One region of the Kitasatospora sp. NPDC022785 genome, then DNA from elsewhere that is predicted to be linked to it. Evidence: riboswitches for the same ligand, from Rfam matches in the RefSeq annotation. Region 1 holds a riboswitch; each other region holds the start of a gene.
What was found. A riboswitch is a leader RNA that binds a small molecule or an ion and turns the genes downstream of it on or off. The one in region 1 is predicted to bind cyclic di-AMP.
Positions count from the first base shown of each region.

Region 2: another riboswitch for cyclic di-AMP. It lies ahead of ACZ3YO_RS27800 (LysM peptidoglycan-binding domain-containing protein); the one in region 1 lies ahead of ACZ3YO_RS07030 (glycoside hydrolase family 16 protein).
Region 3: another riboswitch for cyclic di-AMP. It lies ahead of ACZ3YO_RS20080 (M23 family metallopeptidase); the one in region 1 lies ahead of ACZ3YO_RS07030 (glycoside hydrolase family 16 protein).

Region 1 is NZ_JBVHHB010000003.1:302,467-309,014, forward strand. Features, by position in the region: gene ACZ3YO_RS07025 (esterase/lipase family protein) at 134-1,513, shown strand; cyclic di-AMP (ydaO/yuaA leader) riboswitch at 1,727-1,852, shown strand; gene ACZ3YO_RS07030 (glycoside hydrolase family 16 protein) at 1,855-3,111, shown strand; gene ACZ3YO_RS07035 (hypothetical protein) at 3,154-3,678, opposite strand; gene ACZ3YO_RS07040 (IclR family transcriptional regulator) at 3,923-4,720, opposite strand; gene aceB (malate synthase A) at 4,921-6,548, shown strand, end outside.
Region 2 is NZ_JBVHHB010000021.1:6,526-13,073, reverse strand. Features, by position in the region: gene ACZ3YO_RS27815 (nucleoside triphosphate pyrophosphohydrolase) at 152-1,186, shown strand; gene ACZ3YO_RS27810 (SDR family NAD(P)-dependent oxidoreductase) at 1,291-1,716, opposite strand; gene ACZ3YO_RS27805 (cytochrome P450 family protein) at 2,011-3,288, shown strand; cyclic di-AMP (ydaO/yuaA leader) riboswitch at 3,563-3,730, shown strand; gene ACZ3YO_RS27800 (LysM peptidoglycan-binding domain-containing protein) at 3,736-4,641, shown strand; gene eno (phosphopyruvate hydratase) at 4,889-6,175, shown strand; gene ACZ3YO_RS27790 (FtsB family cell division protein) at 6,319-6,548, shown strand, end outside.
Region 3 is NZ_JBVHHB010000011.1:204,894-211,441, reverse strand. Features, by position in the region: gene ACZ3YO_RS20105 (HipA family kinase) at 1-735, shown strand, start outside; gene ACZ3YO_RS20100 (DUF3037 domain-containing protein) at 732-1,151, shown strand; gene ACZ3YO_RS20095 (MarR family winged helix-turn-helix transcriptional regulator) at 1,235-1,690, shown strand; gene purB (adenylosuccinate lyase) at 1,985-3,415, shown strand; gene ACZ3YO_RS20085 (MFS transporter) at 3,474-5,012, opposite strand; cyclic di-AMP (ydaO/yuaA leader) riboswitch at 5,324-5,483, shown strand; gene ACZ3YO_RS20080 (M23 family metallopeptidase) at 5,487-6,527, shown strand.

The DNA.
Region 1 (6,548 bases):
GCCCGCCCGCCGGGTGTGACACCGGCACATGGGCGGCCCGGCGGCCCGGCCGTACCGTGCAGCTCCGGCCCACCGGGACGTGGGCCTGCCCCAGCCCGCCCTACGGCCCACCGGCCCGACCAGGGAGCCGCCGATGCCCGCCGCCTCGCGCCTCACCACCGGACGCCCGTCCGACAGACGCCCGTCCGACAGACGACCGCCCGCCACCCCGCGCCCCGCCACCCCGCGCCCCACCGCCCGCCGTCCGTCCGCCGTCCTCACCGCCGTCCTCACCGCCGTCCTCACCCTCGCCGCCCTCCTCCTCGGTGCGCCCCCACCCGCATCGGCGGCCACCGCCGCCCCCGCCATCGCATCCCTCACCCTGGAGGCCGGCTTCCCCGCCCCCGGCAACGGCTGGGCCAAGGTCGAGCGCTACCTGGACACCAATACCGGCTTCCGCACCGAGCAGTACCCGCCCGGCGGGCGCGGTGACCAGGACGGCGCCCGCCTCACCTACTTCGGCGGTGTCCGCCAGCCCTACTCCGGGCGCTTCCTGCTCTACTCCGCCGCCGGCTGGGACACCAGCAGTCGCGCCACCCCCGTCCTGCTCGTCCACGGCGCCAACGACAACGCGGACCGCGCCTGGGCCGACCCGGGCGAGAGCGGCACCTGCGGCGCGTCCGCCTGCCCCTCCACCGGGCTCGCCCAGTACCTCGCCGGCACCGGCCACCGCGTCTTCGCGATCGGGTTCGCCCACAAGCAGGGCGACAACCTGCTCCAGGCACAGGCCGTCGGCGACGCGATCGCCCTGATCCGCGCCCGGCTCGGGGTGCCCCGGGTGGACGTGGTCGCGTGGAGCAAGGGCGAGGTCGCGGCCCGCGCGTACGTGTCCTCGGTGCGTCCGTCCTGGGGCCGGGCGTACGCGGGCGACGTCCGCCGCCTGGTCACCCTCGGCGGGCCGAACGGCGGCCTGGACTACGTGTACGCGCACGGCTGGGCGTTCTCGCTGGCCACCTGGCCGGCCTGTGGCGGCACCGCCAACGCGCCGTCTCCGCACCTGTACATGACCTGCTACGGCACCTCCACCGCCCAGCCCTGCCTCGGGGTGCTGCCCAGCGGCGGGTACGACTGCTACCCGGGCCAGCGCCAGCTGCTCGCCCGCTGGGACGCCACCTACGGGGTGGACGGCTCAGCCCAGGACTGGTGGACGACCTACTACGGCGGCCAGGGTTACTACACCTCCGGCCAGGGCATCCAGGCGGCCATCGACGCCGGCTCGCTGATCGGGCCGCTCCAGCAGGCGGGCGTCCCGGCGGCGGTCCGCACCTACCTGCTGGCCGGCGGCTCGGCCGACATCCCGGGCGTGCTCAACGAGAACCGCGGGCCGAGCGACGGCATCGTCCTCACCCGCAGCGCCCTGGACGCCACCGGGATCGGTACCCTCGGCGGCACCCGGCTGCTCACCGGGCTCAACCACCTGGAGCTGGCCTGGTCCCCGGACGCGATGAGCCAGGTGGACAGCTGGCTCGGCTGACCGGCCAAGCCAACTGATCCACTCCGCACCGTCGTTGATCGACTCCACTGTGAGCTGCGCGACAACGCCCCCCGTCGGGTTGTCGCCTCCCGGACGGCCTGCCTAGCCTGCACGGGACGTCCGCTTCGCGGACCTCCGCCGTCGGGACGCCGAGTCCTGTCCACCCGCCGGCCGGCAACCGAGCACCACAGCGGACGGGAGCGGGGGACCCAGGTCAGTGCCCGGCCCGTGCGCTCCGTGCGCGCGGGCCGCGGCTAGGGGTGAAGCCGCTCCAAGGGCGGCCGGGCGACCTCAGCCCGAACCCGACAGCTCACCTCGCAGGCGTCACAGAGGACACCGCCATGCAGAAGCCTGCCCGGCGCGCCGCGCCGCGCCATGCTCGCCCCTCCCGCCGCGGCCGCAACGCCGCCTTCGCCGTCACCGGAGCGCTCGCCATCAGTGGCGCCGGACTGCTCGGCGTGCCGGCGGTGACCGGGGCCCAGGCGGCCACGGCGCCGACCGTCACCCAGGACAAGCTCGGCCCGGCCACCATGGTCGCGGGCAAGGCCTCCACCGCCTCGCTGACCGTCCACTCGTCGGCCTGCTTCACCGCCAAGACGGTCGGCGTCGGCGTGCGCGACGCGGCCGGCCACAACCTCGACTTCCCCGGCAACGTCTCCAACAAGCAGATCTGCCCGAGCGGGCTGTCGATCACCACCGGCTCGCGCACCCTGCCGGCCGGCACCTACACCCAGTTCGGCTTCTGGCAGGACAACGGCGGCGCCTGGCACAACCTGGCCTCCCAGCAGCTGGTGGTCTCCAACGCCACCGCCACCCCCGCGCCGACGCCCACCGCCGCCCCGGCGCCGACCCCGTCGGCGACCCCCTCGCCGAGCGCCACCGGCACCCCGGCCACCGGCGCGCCCGTGGCCGGCAAGAAGCTCACCTGGTCCGACGACTTCAACAGCCTCGGCCTGGGCTCCCGCTGGACCGCAGACAAGAGCAGCTCGTACCACTACGGGGACCACAACCCGAACGACAACAAGCTCGACTGGCTGAACAAGAACAACGTCAGCGTCTCCGGCGGCGTCGCCACCTTCACCGCCAAGCCGGGCGCGCACACGCTGGAGAACGGCAAGCAGGCCTGGGACACCGGCCTGCTCACCACCGAGTACTCCAACGAGGCCTTCAAGGTGAAGACCGGCGACTACGCCGAGACCCGGGTCAAGCTCCCGGCCGGCACCGGCGCCTGGCCGGCGCTCTGGACCTGGAACGGCACCAGCGGCACCCACGGGGAGATCGACTCCTTCGAGTACCACCCCGACAACCCGAACCTGCTGGAGCTGACCAACCACGTCAACCCGGGCCACCTGTACTACACGGACGCCAAGGCGATCGCGAAGGACGGCTGGGTCACCATCGGCACCTACTACGGCGCCAACTCGGTCGACTGGTACGTCAACGGCACCAAGGTGTTCTCGGACGGCAAGGGCGTCGGCGCCGACTGGTCCGCGTACCTGATCCTCAACCTGTCCCTGAGCGCGGGGCAGTACCACCCCGCGCCCCAGGGCACGGCTCCGATCACCTTCGCCGCGGACTACGTCCGGGTGTACCGCTAGGCCTTGCCCGGCCGAGAGGCCCGTCGGAGACCGCCCGTCCCGTCAGGAGCGGGCGGTCTCCACGACGTGGATCGTGAACGGCTGCCGGTTGTTGGCGTCGTTCCGGTCGTCGTCACTACGCACCGCGACGTAGCCGCCGCTCAGGTCGCCGACGGGGACGGTGGTGGCGAGCCGGACCGGGACCAGCGCCGTCGCGCTCCGGAACGCGCCCAGCCCGGCCGGGAAGGTGCAGCGCACCCGGTGGCCGTTCTGGAAGTCGTAGCAGTTCTCCGGGAAGAACGGCCCCTCGGCCGTCACCCCCTCCGGCAGGGTGATCACCAGGGTGAAGGGGGAGGCCGTCCGGTCCGGTCCGGTGTTGGCGATGAAGGCGTGCACCGTGGTGGTGCCTCCCGGCGTGGCGGCGTCCGGGTCGATCCGGACCACCTCCAGGTCCGAGTCGGACGTCACGGGCGCGGCGGGTGCCGCGGGCGCCGCGGGTGCGGCGACCTCCGCCGCCGGATCGCCCCCGGGCTCCGGGTCGGCGCCCGGACACGCCCACGCCGGCCCGGCGGCCAGCGCCACCAGCACGGACCCCACCGTCAGTGACCTGCCGAAATAACCCCGTACGGACCCACTGCGCGACATCGCCGCTCACCCTGCCCTCTGCGTTCCGGCGCCCCGCATCGTCGCGGGGCGCGTCCGCACCCAGCGTGACCGACCGGCCCCCCGCCGCCGGGGCAACCCGCCCTCGGGCCGCTCGAACGGGCGAACACGTCCACAGGAAGTCGTCCCGGGCCGACCTCCTGTGCGCGAAAACCCCGGTGATGCCGCGTCAGGGGGCCAGGACCTGCCCCAGCCGGGCCGCGATGTGGTGCATCACCGGCACCAGGGAGGCCGCGCCGGCCTGCTCCTCCAGTGCCCGGATCCGGGCCTCCGGGCCGGAGACCGAGAGCGCCGTCGGGGTCGGCGCGCCAGGCACCGCGAGGGCGATGCAGCGCACCCCGATCTCCTGCTCCTGGTCGTCCACCACGTAGCCGCGCTCGCGTGCCTCGGCCAGTTGGTCCAGCAGCTCCTGCGGGTCGGTCACCGTGAACTCGGTGTGGGCGGGCAGCGGGTTGGGGCCCAGGACGGCGCGTGCCTCGGCCTCGGGCAGCTGGGCCAGCAGGGCCTTGCCGACCCCGGTGCAGTGCGGCTGCACGCGGCGGCCGACCTCGGTGAACATTCGCATCGAGCGCCGCGACTGCACCTGCCCGACGTAGACCACCTCGCCACCCTCCAGTACGGCCAGGTTGGCCGTCTCGCCGGTGGCCTCCATCAGCTCGGCCAGGTAGGGGCGGGCCCAGCTGCCGAGCAGCCGGCCGGCCGTCTCGCCGAGCCGGATCAGCCGCGGGCCGAGGGTGTAGCGACGCGCGGTGTCCTGGCGTACATAGCCCTGCTGGACGAGGGTACGAACCAGTCGGTGGATGGTGGGCATCGGAAGCCCGGAGGTGGTGGAGAGCTCGCTGAGCGTCGCCACGCCGCCGGAGTCGGCCAGCGCCTCCAGCAGCTGGAAGGCGCGCTCGACGGACTGCACACCGCCGCTCGCGCGGTCCGTGCCCGTCGTCGATGCCGTGTCGGGGGTCGCAACCACCGGCGTTCCCTTCGATGTCGGGGGAGGAGTAGAGTCCCTGCGATCACCTCAACAAACCGTTGAAATTCTGTATCGCGGAAACTAGTCTCCACCTTACAGAATCGAACCCGCCGGTAGTCGGGTTCAGATCGGTTCAGATCAAGGAAGTTCCCACCGGAGCTCCCTTCGCCATGCTCAACCGTCTTAGGAGTGTCCTGCTCATGGCTACAGATCAGGGACCCGCCGGCGCCTCCCCCGCCGCTCCGGTCGTCACTGTCGCCGGTCCGCGCGTCCATCGGGCGGAGGAGGTGCTCACTCCGGAGGCGGTCGCCTTCGTCGTCGGGCTTCACCGCGCCTTCGAGGACCGCCGACAGGAGCTCCTGGCCCGCCGCAAGACCCGCCGCGCAGAGATCGCCCGCGCCGGCACCCTGGACTTCCTCCCCGAGACGGCCGCCGTGCGCGAAGGCGACTGGACGGTGGCCGAGGCCCCGCGCGCGCTCCAGGACCGCCGGGTCGAGATCACCGGCCCCACCGACCGCAAGATGGTCATCAACGCCCTGAACTCCGGTGCCCGCGTCTGGCTCGCCGACTTCGAAGACGCCACCGCCCCGACCTGGGACAACGTGGTCAGCGGCCAGATCAACCTGATCGACGCCTTCGAGGGCCGGATCGACTTCACGTCCTCGGCCGGCAAGGCCTACACCCTCAAGCCCGCCGCCGAACTCGCCACCGTCGTGGTCCGCCCGCGCGGCTGGCACCTGGACGAGAACCACCTGCTGGTCGACGGCGTCCCGGTGGCCGGCGCCTTCTTCGACTTCGGGCTCTACTTCTTCCACAACGCGGCCCGGCTGATCGCCCGCGGCCCCGAGGACCCGAACTCCGGCCCGTACTTCTACCTGCCGAAGACCGAGAGCCACCTCGAGGCCAGGCTCTGGAACGACGTCTTCACCCACGCCCAGGCCGCCCTGGGCATCCCGCACGGCACCATCCGGGCCACCGTGCTGATCGAGACCATCACGGCCGCTTTCGAGATGGAGGAGATCCTCCACGAGCTGCGCGAGCACGCCGCCGGGCTCAACGCCGGCCGCTGGGACTACCTGTTCTCGATCGTCAAGAACTTCCGCGACGCCGGCGAGCACTACATCCTGCCCGACCGCAACACCGTCACCATGGCGTCCCCGTTCATGGCCGCCTACACCCGGCTGCTGGTGCAGACCTGCCACCGCCGCGGCGCCCACGCGATCGGCGGCATGGCCGCGTTCATCCCCAGCCGCAAGGACCCGGCGGTCAACGCCGCGGCCCTGGAGAAGGTCAAGGCCGACAAGGACCGCGAGGCCGCCAACGGATTCGACGGTTCCTGGGTCGCTCACCCGGACCTCGTGCCCGTCGCCCGCGCCTCCTTCGACGCCGTCCTCGGCGACCGCCCGAACCAGAAGGACAACCCCGGCCCGGCCGAGCCCGTCACCGCCGCCCAACTGCTCGACATCGCCGGCGCCGGCGGGACCTGCACCCATGCGGGCCTGCACAACGCCGTCCAGGTCGGCGTCCGCTACATCGAGGCCTGGCTGCGCGGCCTCGGGGCCGTCGGCATCTTCAACATGATGGAGGACGCCGCCACCGCCGAGATCTCCCGCTCGCAGATCTGGCAGTGGATCAACAACGGCGTCGTGCTCTCCGACACCGGCGAGAAGGCCACCGCCGACCTCGTGCGCCGCCTGGTGGCCGAGGAGCTCGCCGGGCTCCGGGCCGAGCTGGGCGAGGACGCCTACGCCGGTGGGCGCTGGCGCGAGGCCGCCAAGCTCTTCGAACAGGTCGCCCTGGCCGAGGAGTTCGCGGACTTCCTGACCCT
Region 2 (6,548 bases), on a different contig from region 1:
GGGACGCCCCCGGGGAACGTGGGCCGCGGTGCCCGGCCTGACCGCCGGGACGCCCCCGGGGAACGTGGGCCGCGGTGCCCGGCCTGATCGCCGGGACGCCCCCGGGGAAGCGCGGAAGCGGGCCGTGGTCGGGGGCGGGTAGGTTCGGGGTGTGACGAATTCTCCGGGCGCGAAGCTGATCCTGCTCACCACCACCCACCGGGTGGCCCCCGGTCTGCTGGCGTGGCCGGCCTGGGAGGCGCTGCGGTCGGCGGGGCGGGTGCTGGCGGGGGACGCCGGGAATCCGCAGCTGGCGGCGGTGCGGCAGGCCGGGGTCGAGGTGGAGGTCGTGCCGCCCGGTTCGGCGCCGGCGCTGGCGCGCCTGCTGACCGGGCTGCCGGCGGAGCAGCCGACCGGGACGGGCCCGACGGTCTGGCTGGGCAGCCCGGACGGCGACCCCGGGCTGACCGACGCGCTGGCGCGCCTCGCGGTGGAGCACGCGGGTGAGGTGCCCGAGATCGAGGTGCTGCCGGGCTCGTACGACCTGCCGGGTGCGCGCCTGCTGGACCTGGTCTCGGTGATGGACCGCCTTCGCTCGCCCGGCGGCTGTCCCTGGGACGCCGAGCAGACCCACGCCAGCCTGGTGAAGTACCTGGTCGAGGAGGCCTTCGAGCTGGTCGAGGCGATCGAGGAGGGGGACCGCGGGACGCTCCGCGAGGAGCTGGGCGACGTCCTGCTCCAGGTCTTCTTCCACTCGCGGATCGCCGAGGAGCACCCCACCGACGCGTTCTCGATCGACGACGTGGCGGGGGACATCGTAGAGAAGCTGATGTACCGCCACCCGCACGTGTTCGGGGACACCGAGGCCGGGGGCGCCGCCGAGGTTGAGGCGAACTGGGAGACGCTGAAGGCGGCCGAGAAGTCGGATCGCGAGTCGGTGCTGGACGGTGTGCCGGCCGGGCTGCCGTCGCTGGCGTACGCGGCGAAGCTGGTGTCGCGGGTGCGCCGGTCCGGGGTGGCGGGCGTGCCGGACGCGCCGTACGAGCTGCCGGCGGAGCTCACCGCCGAGTCGGCGGGCAGGCTGGTGCTCGCCGTGGCGCAGCGGGCGCACGACGCGGGGGTGGACGTGGACGCCGCGCTGCGGGCGGCCGCGCGCGAGTACCGGGACGCCGTCCGCGCCGCCGAGGGGCTCAAGCCGAAGGACTGAGGCCCGCACCGGGCGAGGCGGCCCCCGCACCAGCTCGGGCCGCCCCTGTACCGGCTCGGGGCCGCCCCCGCACCGACCACGGGCCGACCCCCGGGACGGTCGGGTCAGACCGTCGCGACGTCCTCCACCGGCCGGCGCTGCTGCGGGACCACGACCTCGCCGATGGCCTCGCCGACCAGTGCGAGCAGCTCGGCGAGCCGCTCCAGGTCGAGGTGGTCGGGCAGCTCGTCGAGGGAGACGATCCGCTCGCCGTCCGGCCCGGCGACGCAGAACAGGTCGATCGGTCCGAGGTGCTTCTCGGCGGTGTCGACCAGGGCGGCGACGTCGCTGGGCCGGCGGATGTCGCCGCAGACGCCGACGACCGGGCAGCCCGGCCGGTCGAGCTCGGCGGCGAGGTCCTCGGCGATGCCCTCCCGCTGGTCGGCGACGAGCACGCCGACGGCGCCGGCGGCGGTGAAGCGGCGTGCGAGGTCGGCACCCGACCCGCCGTCGAGTACGGCGATGACCACGACTGCCCCGGTGACCCGCATGGTGCGCTCCTCCCTGGTGGGCGGCTCCGCACCGGCGCCCACGTGTTGCTTTGCGGAGGATCGTAGGCTTGTCCTGACCCTCCGCAACAGGGATTACCCCTCAGGTGACCAGGCTCACGCCTGCCGCGCCCGAGAACCCGCCGAGCGCGGGCCGGGGACCGACCCGCCGCGCCCGACGGCCGACACGTCCCCTGTCGGGCCCACCGGCCGACACGTCCCCTGCAGGGGGGCGGCCCCGCCGGCCGACCGGCCCGGCAGGGAACCGCGCCGATCCCCACCGGATACCGTCGACGCATGCCAGTTCAGCCCGATTCCGCCCGCCCGCCGCTCTTCACCTGGGACTTCGCCGCCGACCCGTACCCGGCGTACGCGTGGCTGCGGGAGCACGAGCCGGTGCACCGCACCACCCTGCCGAGCGGGGTGGAGGCCTGGCTGGTGACCAGGTACGCGGACGCCCGGCAGGCGCTCGCCGACAGCCGGCTCTCCAAGAACCCGGTCCACCACAGCGAGCAGGCCCACCGCACCGGCAGGGTCGGCATCCCGGGCGAACGCCAGGCCGACCTGATGACCCACCTGCTGAACATCGACCCGCCGGACCACACCCGGCTGCGGCGCCTGGTCTCGAAGGCCTTCACGCCCCGCCGGGTGGCCGAGTTCGAGCCCCGGGTGCAGCAGCTCACCGACCGGCTGATCGACGGTTTCGCGGAGCGCGGCAGCGCCGACCTGATCCACGAGTTCGCCTTCCCCCTCCCCATCTACGCGATCTGCGACCTGCTCGGGGTGCCGGCCGAGGACCAGGACGACTTCCGGGACTGGGCGGGCATGATGGTGCGCCACACCAGGCCGGGCCAGGGAGGGGGCCAGCGCGGCGGTGTGGGGCGGGCGGTCAAGCGGATTCGCGCGTACCTGGCGGAGCTGATCCACCGCAAGCGGGCCGACCTCGGCGACGACCTGATCTCGGGTCTGATCAGGGCCAGCGACCACGGCGAGCACCTCACCGAGAACGAGGCCGCGGCAATGGCCTTCATCCTCCTCTTCGCCGGCTTCGAGACCACCGTCAACCTGATCGGCAACGGCACCTACGCGCTGCTGCGCAACCCGGAGCAGCGGGCGCTGTTGCAGGACTCCGTCGCCCGCGGCGAGAGCGCCCTGCTGGAGACCGGGATCGAGGAACTCCTGCGCTACGACGGGCCGGTGGAGCTGGCCACCTGGCGGTTCGCGACCAGCCCGCTGACCATCGGCGGGGTGGAGATCCCGGTCGGCGACCCGGTGCTGGTGGTGCTCGCGGCGGCGGACCGCGACCCGGCGCGGTTCGCCGACGAGAACACCCTCGACCTGGCCCGGACGGACAACCCGCACCTGGGCTTCGGGCACGGCATCCACTACTGCATCGGGGCCCCGCTGGCCCGGCTGGAGGGCCGGGCGGCGCTGGCCACCCTGCTCACCCGATTGCCCGATCTGCGGCTGGCCGAAAGCCCGGAGAATCTGCGCTGGCGGGGCGGCCTGATCATGCGTGGCCTCCGTGAGCTTCCGGTCGAATTCAGTCCGGAGAAGAAGCCCGTCGCAAGCTGACAAACCCTCCGCGGACCTGCCGTCAGGTCCGTGAGTGTCACGGCCTGAGGATCCGACACTCTGACGAGACGTCTCCGACACGCCGCGACAGGGGGGTTGAACCATCATCAACCCGGACATATCGCCTCCGTTGGTGGACGATCGATCACGCACCGTAATTTCTGTGTGATATCGGCGATATGAGCTTGTGATTGGTAAGAGGATCTGTCTACCCTCCGTGGAGTTCGCAGCTGCGGACCTCGTGCGCGGGACGCCGAATCCTGCCCGCCGTGTCACGGGAAACCGACCAGACCCTGGGCAGGGGCGGGGGAACCAGGTTTGTTGCCGTCCTCCACGGCTTGGGGTGAAGCCGCTCGCGCGGGCAGAAAGTCCGTGCGACGCGGCCGGGCCACCTCCCGGTCCGAACCCGACAGCTCACCTCGCAGGCGTGCGGAGAGGGACCTCTTCATGCTGTTCGTTGGAACTGGCCGTCACCGTCGTCGTACCCAGGCCGAGAAGGCCATCGCCGTCGCAGGTGTGGCCGGCGTCGGACTCGCGATGCCGATCCTCACCGCCACCGGCGCCGCGGCTGCCCCCGCCTCGACCTGGGACTCCGTGGCCCAGTGCGAGAGCGGCGGCAACTGGAGCATCAACACGGGCAACGGCTTCTACGGCGGTCTGCAGTTCACCTCCAGCACGTGGAAGGCGTACGGCGGCACCTCGTACGCGCCGCAGGCCCACCAGGCCAGCAAGGCCCAGCAGATCTCGGTCGCCGAGAAGGTGCTCGCCTCGCAGGGCCCGGGTGCCTGGCCGGTCTGCTCGCAGAAGGCCGGCCTGAGCAAGGGCGGTGCACCGGCCTCGGTCGACACCTCCACCGATGCCGCGCCCGCCGCTCCGAAGCCGGCCCAGTCGAAGCCCGCGCAGCCGAAGCCCGCCCAGAAGCCCGCCGCCCAGTCGCACGCCCAGCAGCAGACCCAGCCGTACGCGCAGCAGGAGACCCAGGCCCCGGGCTTCTCCGGCCAGGCCGGCTGGGACGCCGAGGCGAAGGTGTACTGGTACCAGAACAACGGCGGCTGGTACTGGACCAGCCACCCGAGCGTCTACCAGCAGTACGCCGGTCAGGCCGCGAGCCAGGACACCCGTGCCGCCCAGAGCACGCCGGTCGCCCAGAGCGCCCCGGTCGCGCCTAGTGCCCCGGCCGCCCAGCAGTACGCCGGCCACGGCTACACCGTCCAGTCCGGCGACACGCTGGCCGGCATCGCCGCTACCCAGGGCGTCTCCGGCGGCTGGGAGTCGCTGTACGACGGCAACCGCGGCACCGTCGGCTCCGACCCGAACCTGATCCTGCCCGGCCAGGTGCTCAACCTCGGCTGAGCGGCCCCGTCTTCACGGTGATTCGACGAAGGGGGCCGGATTCGACCCCCTTCGTCCGCATCTGGTCGCCTTCCGTGGGGCAACCAGGTGAACTACCGGGGGGTAGCAGGGCCACACGCTGAGACGGGACCGAGGTCAGCGTGGCCCCGAGAGCCCGTGCGGTTAGGCTCTGGTCGTAACGACTCCGCAATCGTTCGCCCGACAGCACCCATCGTCGGGCGGACCTGCTTCCGCTAGGAGATGCCTCGTGCCGTCCATCGATGTCGTCGTAGCCCGTGAGATTCTCGACTCGCGTGGCAACCCCACGGTCGAGGTCGAGGTCGGCCTCGACGACGGCAGCACCGGTCGTGCCGCTGTCCCGTCCGGTGCCTCCACCGGTGCCTTCGAGGCCCTGGAGCTGCGCGACGGTGACAAGAACCGCTACTTCGGCAAGGGCGTCGAGAAGGCCGTCCTGGCCGTCATCGAGCAGATCGGCCCGGAGCTGGTCGGCTACGACGCCACCGAGCAGCGCCTGATCGACCAGGCCATGCTCGACCTGGACGCCACCCCGGACAAGTCCTCGCTCGGCGCCAACGCCATCCTGGGCGTCTCGCTGGCCGTCGCGCACGCCGCCTCCGAGGCCAGCGACCTGCCGCTGTTCCGCTACCTGGGCGGCCCGAACGCGCACGTCCTGCCGGTCCCGATGATGAACATCCTCAACGGCGGCTCGCACGCGGACTCCAACGTCGACATCCAGGAGTTCATGATCGCCCCGATCGGCGCGGAGTCCTTCTCCGAGGCCGTCCGCTGGGGCGTCGAGGTCTACCACACCCTCAAGGGCGTCCTGAAGGAGCGCGGCCTCTCCACCGGCCTCGGCGACGAGGGCGGCTTCGCGCCGAACCTGGACAGCAACCGCGAGGCCCTGGACCTCATCACCGAGGCCATCCAGAAGGCGGGCTACGTGCCCGGCCGCGACATCGCGCTGGCGCTGGACGTCGCCGCCTCCGAGTTCTACGAGGACGGCGCCTACCAGTTCGAGGGCAAGGCGCTCACCTCCGCCGAGCTCATCGAGTACTACGCCGAGCTGGTCGCCTCGTACCCGCTGGTCTCCATCGAGGACCCGCTGGACGAGTCGGACTGGGACGGCTGGAAGGCCATGACCGTCAAGCTGGGCGACAAGGTCCAGCTGGTCGGCGACGACCTGTTCGTCACCAACCCGGCCCGCCTGGCCAAGGGCATCGAGACCGGCACCGCCAACGCGCTGCTGGTCAAGGTGAACCAGATCGGTTCGCTGACCGAGACCCTGGACGCCGTCGAGCTGGCCCAGCGCAACGGCTACCGCTGCATGATGTCGCACCGTTCCGGCGAGACCGAGGACGTCACCATCGCCGACCTGGCCGTCGCCACCAACTGCGGCCAGATCAAGACCGGTGCCCCGGCCCGCTCCGAGCGCGTCGCCAAGTACAACCAGCTGCTGCGCATCGAGGAGATCCTCGACGACGCCGCCGAGTACGCCGGCCGCGGCGCCTTCCCGCGCTTCCGCTCCGCGGAGTAATCGACGCGGTAGGCACGAGGGCCGACCGCGCCCGCCCGTGCAAGCCTGACCGGTGCCCCGCCGTTCACCCCGTAGGGTGGACGGCGGGGCACCGGCGCGACCAGGAGGGGATACGGGAGATGGCAGGCTGGAGGATCCCGGGCTTGGCGGCCCGGCCTCGCTTCACGAGCCGGGCGACCGTCCTCGTCCTGGTTCTCTGCTCGCTGGTGGCGATCCTGGCCTACCCGACCCGGCAGTTCATCTCCCAGCGCTCCGAGATCTCCGCCCAACGGGCGAAGGCCGAGCACGCCCGGCAGCAGGTCGAGCAGCTGCGCCGGGAGAAGGCCCGCTGGCAGGACCCGGAGTACGTCAAGGCGCAGGCCCGTTCGCGGCT
Region 3 (6,548 bases), on a different contig from region 1:
GTCCGTTATGTGACCCCACTGCGAGAAGGCGGCTCGATGCCGGGCCTGGTCGAGGCCGACGACCGGCGGCTGTACGCGCTGAAATGGGTCGGCGCGGCGCAGGGCCGCAAGGCGCTGGTGGCGGAGGTGCTGGCGGGCGAGCTCGGCCGCCGGCTCGGCCTGCCGGTGCCGGAGCTGGTCACCGTCGACCTCGATCCGGTGCTCGCCCGCAGCGAGCCGGACCAGCAGGTCCAGGACCAGATGCGCGCCAGTGGCGGTCTCAACCTGGGCATGGCCTTCGTCAGCGGCGCGCTCAACTTCGACCCGGTCTGCTTCGACGTGGACGCCGGGCTGGCCGGGCAGGTGCTCTGGTTCGACGCGCTGATCGGCAATGTGGACCGCTCGTGGCGCAACCCCAACCTGCTGGTCGCCACCGGCGGCCTGCGACTGATCGACCACGGCGCCAGCCTGATCTTCCATCACCACTGGCCCGGCGCCGCCGGGTGGGTCCGCCGTCCGTACGACGCCTCCGACCATGCGCTGCTGCGGGCCGAACCGGACCTGGTGGCGGCGGACAAGGCGCTCGCCCCGCTCGCGGAGGCGGCGATCGAGGCGGCGGTGGCGCAGATCCCCGACGTCTGGCTCGCGGACGAACCGGGCTTCGACTCGCCCGAGGCGGTGCGCGCCGCGTACCGCGCCCAGCTGACCGAGCGACTGGCCGGTCCGCGCGACTGGCTGCCGGAGGTGTCCGCATGACCGAGCCCGTGCTGCCGGCTGCCCTGCCGGCCGTCGCAGAGCTGCACGACTACGAGTACGCGGTGGTCCGGGCGGTGCCCCGGGTGGAGCGCGGCGAGTGCATCAACGTCGGCGTGCTGCTGTACTGCCGGCAGAGCGCGCACCTGGCGGCGCGGACCCACCTGGACCAGGCCCGGCTGCTGGCGCTGGACCCGGTGGCGGACGTCGCCGGAGTGCGGCGCGCGTTGCACGGGATCGAGGCGGTCTGCGCGGGCGGGCCGCCGGCCGGCCCGGCGGCGTCGGACAGCCCCGGGCAGCGGTTCCGCTGGCTGACGGCGCCGCGCAGCGCGGTCGTCCAGCCGGGGCCGGTGCACACCGGGCTGACCGCGGACCCGGAGGCCGAGCTGCGGCGGCTCTTCGACCAGTTGGTGCTCTGAGCCACGGCCCGGGCAGCCGGACCGAGGACCTTTGCCGTGGTCAAAGCTTGAGTTGCTGAAGCACTCGGCCGTACGCTGGCTCCATGGGTTCGACAGCGACGACGACCGTACCGACCAACGCCGAGCTGATGGAGGCGTTGGCCGCCGTCGGCGCCGCCTACTTCCAGGACTTCGCGGCTGCGGCGGCCCGGCACGGGCTCTCCTCCTCGCAGGCGAAGGCGCTCGGCGCGGTGCAGGAGCCGGTGCCGATGCGGGCGCTGGCCGGGCGGCTCGGCTGTGACGCCTCCAATGTGACCGGGATCGTCGACCGGCTGGAGTCGCTGGGCCTGGCCAACCGTGAGGCGGCGGCCGGTGACCGGCGGGTCAAGATCGTCGTGATCACCGGGCAGGGCCGGGAGATCCTGGGCCTGATCCGCGCCGAGATGAGCCGTACCCACCAGGCCTTCGAGGCGATGACGGACGAGCAGCGGGTGTCGCTGCACTCGATCTGTTCCCAGGTGCTGCCGGTGCTGACCGGCCGGGCCGCCGGCGCGCAGTAGACCGGGCCTCCGCGCGGCCCGGAGTCGCGCAGTCTGGGCCGCGCGGCCCGGGGGCCCGGTGTGGGGCCGGGAATCCGGGAGGGCGAGTTCGGGGCGCTGGTGGACGGGCTGGCCTCCGGCGCGGGCGACTGGCTCCGGCCCGCCCCGGCGTGGCCGTCGATGCGGCTGCGGCCGGGCCTGGCCGTCGGGGCTGCCGGCGGGCAGGGGGGCGCGGGAGGCTGCCGTGCGCGCGTCGCGGCCGTCCACCCGGTCCGGCGGCGTTCCGCCTGACCTCGGCTGTTAGGCTTGCGAAGCGTGAGCGCGAAGCCCCAGATCCCCAATGTCCTGGCCTCCCGGTACGCCTCGGCGACCCTGGCCCAGCTCTGGTCCCCCGAGCACAAGGTGGTCCTCGAGCGCCACCTGTGGCTCGCCGTCCTGAAGGCCCAGCAGGACCTCGGCGTCGAGGTGCCCGCGGGCGCCGTCGCCGACTACGAGCGGGTGATCGACCAGGTCGACCTCGGCTCGATCGCCGCCCGTGAGCGGGTCACCCGCCACGACGTGAAGGCCCGGATCGAGGAGTTCAGCGAGCTCGCCGGCCACGAGCAGATCCACAAGGGCATGACCTCCCGGGATCTGACCGAGAACGTCGAGCAGCTCCAGATCCGCCAGTCGCTGGAGCACGTGCGCGACCGCACGGTCGCCGTGCTGGTGCGCCTGGGCCGGCTCTCCGCCCAGTACACCGAGCTGGTCATGGCCGGCCGCTCGCACAACGTCGCCGCGCAGGCGACCACGCTGGGCAAGCGCTTCGCGACCGTCGCCGACGAGCTGCTGGTCGCCTTCCGCCGCCTGGAGGAGCTGATCGCCCGCTACCCGCTGCGCGGGATCAAGGGCCCGGTCGGCACCGCCCAGGACATGCTGGACCTGCTCGGCGGCGACACCGACAAGCTCGCCGAGCTGGAGAGCCGGGTGGCCGGCCACCTGGGCTTCGACAACGTGCTCACCTCCGTCGGCCAGGTCTACCCGCGCTCGCTGGACTTCGAGGTGCTGACCGCGCTCGTCCAGCTCTCCGCCGCGCCGTCCAGCCTGGCCAAGACGATCCGCCTGATGGCCGGCCACGAGCTGGTCACCGAGGGGTTCAAGGAGGGCCAGGTCGGCTCCTCCGCGATGCCGCACAAGATGAACACCCGCTCCTGCGAGCGCGTCAACGGCCTGGCCGTCATCCTGCGCGGCTACGCGTCGATGACCGCCGAGCTGGGCGGTGACCAGTGGAACGAGGGCGACGTCTCCTGCTCCGTGGTCCGCCGGGTCGCGCTGCCGGACGCGTTCTTCGCCTTCGACGGTCTGCTGGAGACCTTCCTGACCGTCCTCGACGAGTTCGGTGCCTTCCCCGCCGTGATCGAGGCCGAGCTCGACCGCTACCTGCCGTTCCTGGCCACCACCAAGGTGCTGATGGGCGCGGTGCGCGCGGGCGTCGGCCGGGAGACCGGGCACGAGGTCATCAAGGAGCACGCCGTCGCCTCGGCGCTGGCGATGCGGGCCGGCGCCCGGGAGAACGAGCTGCTGGACCGGCTCGCCGCCGACGAGCGGATGCCGCTGGACCGGGCCGCGCTGGACGCGCTGCTGGCCGACCGGCTCTCCTTCACCGGCGCGGCCGGTGCACAGGTCGCCGAGGTCGTCCGCCAGGTCGAGGCCGTTGCGGCCGCCTACCCGGAGGCCGCCAAGTACGCGCCCGGCGACATTCTCTGACGGTTTCTCAGGCGATCTCCCTGACGATTTCCCAGACGTACGAGGGCTCCGCTGCCGGTCAGGTGGCGGGGCCCTCGGGCGTTTCGGGGGCCCGCGGGGCGGACGCCCCGGCGGCGAGGTGGCCCGGGTCGAGCGGCGGGGCGTTGGTGGCGCAGGAGTAGTGGCAGTCCGGCTCGGCCACCGGGTGGTCCTCGGCGGCCAGGACGTTGCCCCGGACGGTCGTGAACGCGGTGAGCCCGCCCGTGACCAGCAGCCCGGCGCAGATCAGCATCGCCGTCCGGAAGGCGGAGTTCACGGAGGAGGGCACCTGGTAGGCGTCGCCGCTGAGCCCGGCCAGTGCGGGCAGCGCGGCGACCGCGAGCAGGCCGGCCGCGCGGGCGGCGGCGTTGTTGACGCCGCTGGCGATGCCCGCGTGCCGGACCTCCACCGCCGCCAGCACGGTCGCGGTCAGCGGTGCCACCAGCAGCACCATTCCGCAGCCCATCACGGTGACGGCCGGCAGCACGTCCGTCCAGTACGAGGCTCCCGGGCCGATCCGCAGCATCAGCATCACGCCGGCCGCGCAGATCAGCGGGCCCACGGTGAGCGGCACCCGTGGGCCGATCCGCTTGCCCAGCCGGCCGGCCCGGGCGGAGAGCGCCAGCATCAGCACGGTGATCGGCACCAGGGCCAGCCCGGAGACGAGCGGCGAGAAGCCCGAGACGATCTGCAACTGCACGACCAGCAGGAAGAACACCCCGCTGAAGGCGGCGTAGACGCAGAGGGTGACCAGGTTCACCGCGGTGAACAGCCGGGAGGAGAAGAGGCCGAGCGGCAGCATCGGCTCCGGGGTGCGGCGCTCGACCACGACGAAGGCCGCGCCCAGCAGCAGCCCGGCCGCGCCGGTCAGCCAGACCCCGGGGGTCAGCCCGTCGCCGGCCGCGGTCAGGGCGTAGGTGACGGAGCCGAGGGCCAGCGCGGCCAGCGCCGCGCCGAGCACGTCGAACCGGCCGGTCGCGCTCTCGTCCCGGCTCTCCGGCACGTGCCGGGACGCCACGGCCACGACCACCACGGCCAGCGGGATGTTCAGCAGGAAGATCCACCGCCAGCCGGGGCCGTCCACCAGCCAGCCGCCGAGGAAGGGGCCGACCGCGGCCGACACCCCGCCCAGGCCCGACCAGAGGCCGACCGCCGTCGAGCGGTCGTCCGGGTGGTAGACGGCCTGAAGCATCGCCAGCGAGCCGGGCGTGAGCAGTGCCCCGCCGATGCCCTGGACCGCGCGGGCGGCGATCAGCACCTCGATGGTGGGTGCGGCGGCGCAGGCCGCCGAGGCGACGGCGAACCAGATGACGCCGAGCAGGAAGACCCGGCGCCGGCCGTAGCGGTCCCCGAGCGCGCCGCCGAGCAGGATCAGCCCGGCCAGGGTGAGCAGATAGGCGTTCAGAGTCCACTGCAGCGCGGCGAGCGGGGCCCCGAGATCGGTGCCGATCCGGGGCAGGGCGACGTTCACGACCGTGCCGTCGAGCATCGCCATGCTGGAGCCGAGCACCGTCGCCAGTAGTACCCAGCGGCCCTGCGCGGTGCCCAGGCGCAGAGTGCCGGCCTCGGAGTTGGTCACGGCCCGATCGTCCGCCCCGGGGGGCCGACGTGACAAGGGTCACCGGGGGTGTGTCGGTGAATGGCTTTCCGTAGGTGATCGCATGCGGACGGACACCGAAATCGGCGGAGCGTCGTGGATCAGTGGCTCGCGGTGAATCGATTGTGCACGTACTGTGCAGCCGATCATTCGGAGTGTCACCGTCATTCCGGCTTTTGTTGCCCGTTCAAGAGATCGACATTGCTTCACCCGATCGGATGGGCTTTAGTTCAGCGACCGCCCGGCGTTGGCCCGGGTGGCCACCGGGTGGAACGCCTAGTCCTGCCGCTGCCTGGTGGTACGAACTGAACTCTGTACGGCAGGAGCGGGGGACCCAAAGGTAAGTCGCCGGACCGGAATTCACGGTCCGGCTTGGGGTGAAGCCGCGCATGCGGCCGGGCAACTCCAGCCCGAACCCGACAGCTCACCTCGCAGGCGTCGGAGAGGAAATTCCCCATGCCCGCACAGGCTCGTCGTATCGCCCTGCCCCGCGCCGCCCGCATCGGTATCGCCACCGCCGTCACCGGCGCCGCGTTCGCCCTTCCGCTGGTGACCACCATCAGCGCCCAGGCCCACACCGCCCCGGCCGCGAAGCCCGCGCAGACCAGCACCTGGACCGGCGCCACCAGCGTCGACGCCGCCCCGGCCGCCGCCGCTCCGGCCGCCGCTCCGGCCGCCGCCGAGGCCGCCAAGCCGGCCGCCGCCCCGGTCGAGGAGAGCTACAAGGTCGTCGGCGGGGACACCCTGTCGAAGATCGCCAACGCCAAGCACGTCGACGGTGGCTGGCAGGCGCTGTACGACCACAACCGCTCGGTCGTCGGCTCCAACCCGAACCTGATCTTCCCGGGCCAGAAGCTCGCGCTCGCCGCCAAGGCCGTCGCCGCTCCGGCCGCCGCCGAGGCCGCCAAGCCGGCCGCCCCCGCCAAGCCCGCCTCGCAGGACTCGGCGAAGCCGGCCACCCACGCCGCCGCCCCGAAGCCGGTCCAGGCCGCCAAGCCCGCGCAGGCCCCGGCCGTCAAGCCGGCGCCCGCCGCCGCCAAGCCGGCCGCCCCGGCCACCACCCCGGCCCCGGCCGCGGTGGCCAGCACCTCCGGCTACGTCGCCCCCGTCGCCAACCCGAAGCTCGGCACCGCCTACGGCGTGGCCGGCTCGATGTGGGCCTCCGGCCACCACACCGGTGCCGACTTCGTCGCCTCCACCGGCACCCCGCTGCGCGCCATCGCGGCCGGCACCGTGGTGAAGGCCGGCAACGGCGGCGCCTACGGCAACGAGGTCGAGATCAAGCTCGCCGACGGCAAGTACGCCCAGTACGCGCACCTGTCCTCGATCGGCGTGAAGATCGGTCAGACCGTCACCGCCGGCCAGCAGATCGGTCTCTCCGGTGCGACCGGCAACGTGACCGGCCCGCACCTGCACTTCGAGATCCGCACCGGCTCGGAGTACGGCTCGGACATCGACCCGATCGCCTACCTGCGGGCGCACGGCGTCTCCATCTGACCTTCGGGCAGAGACCACCGC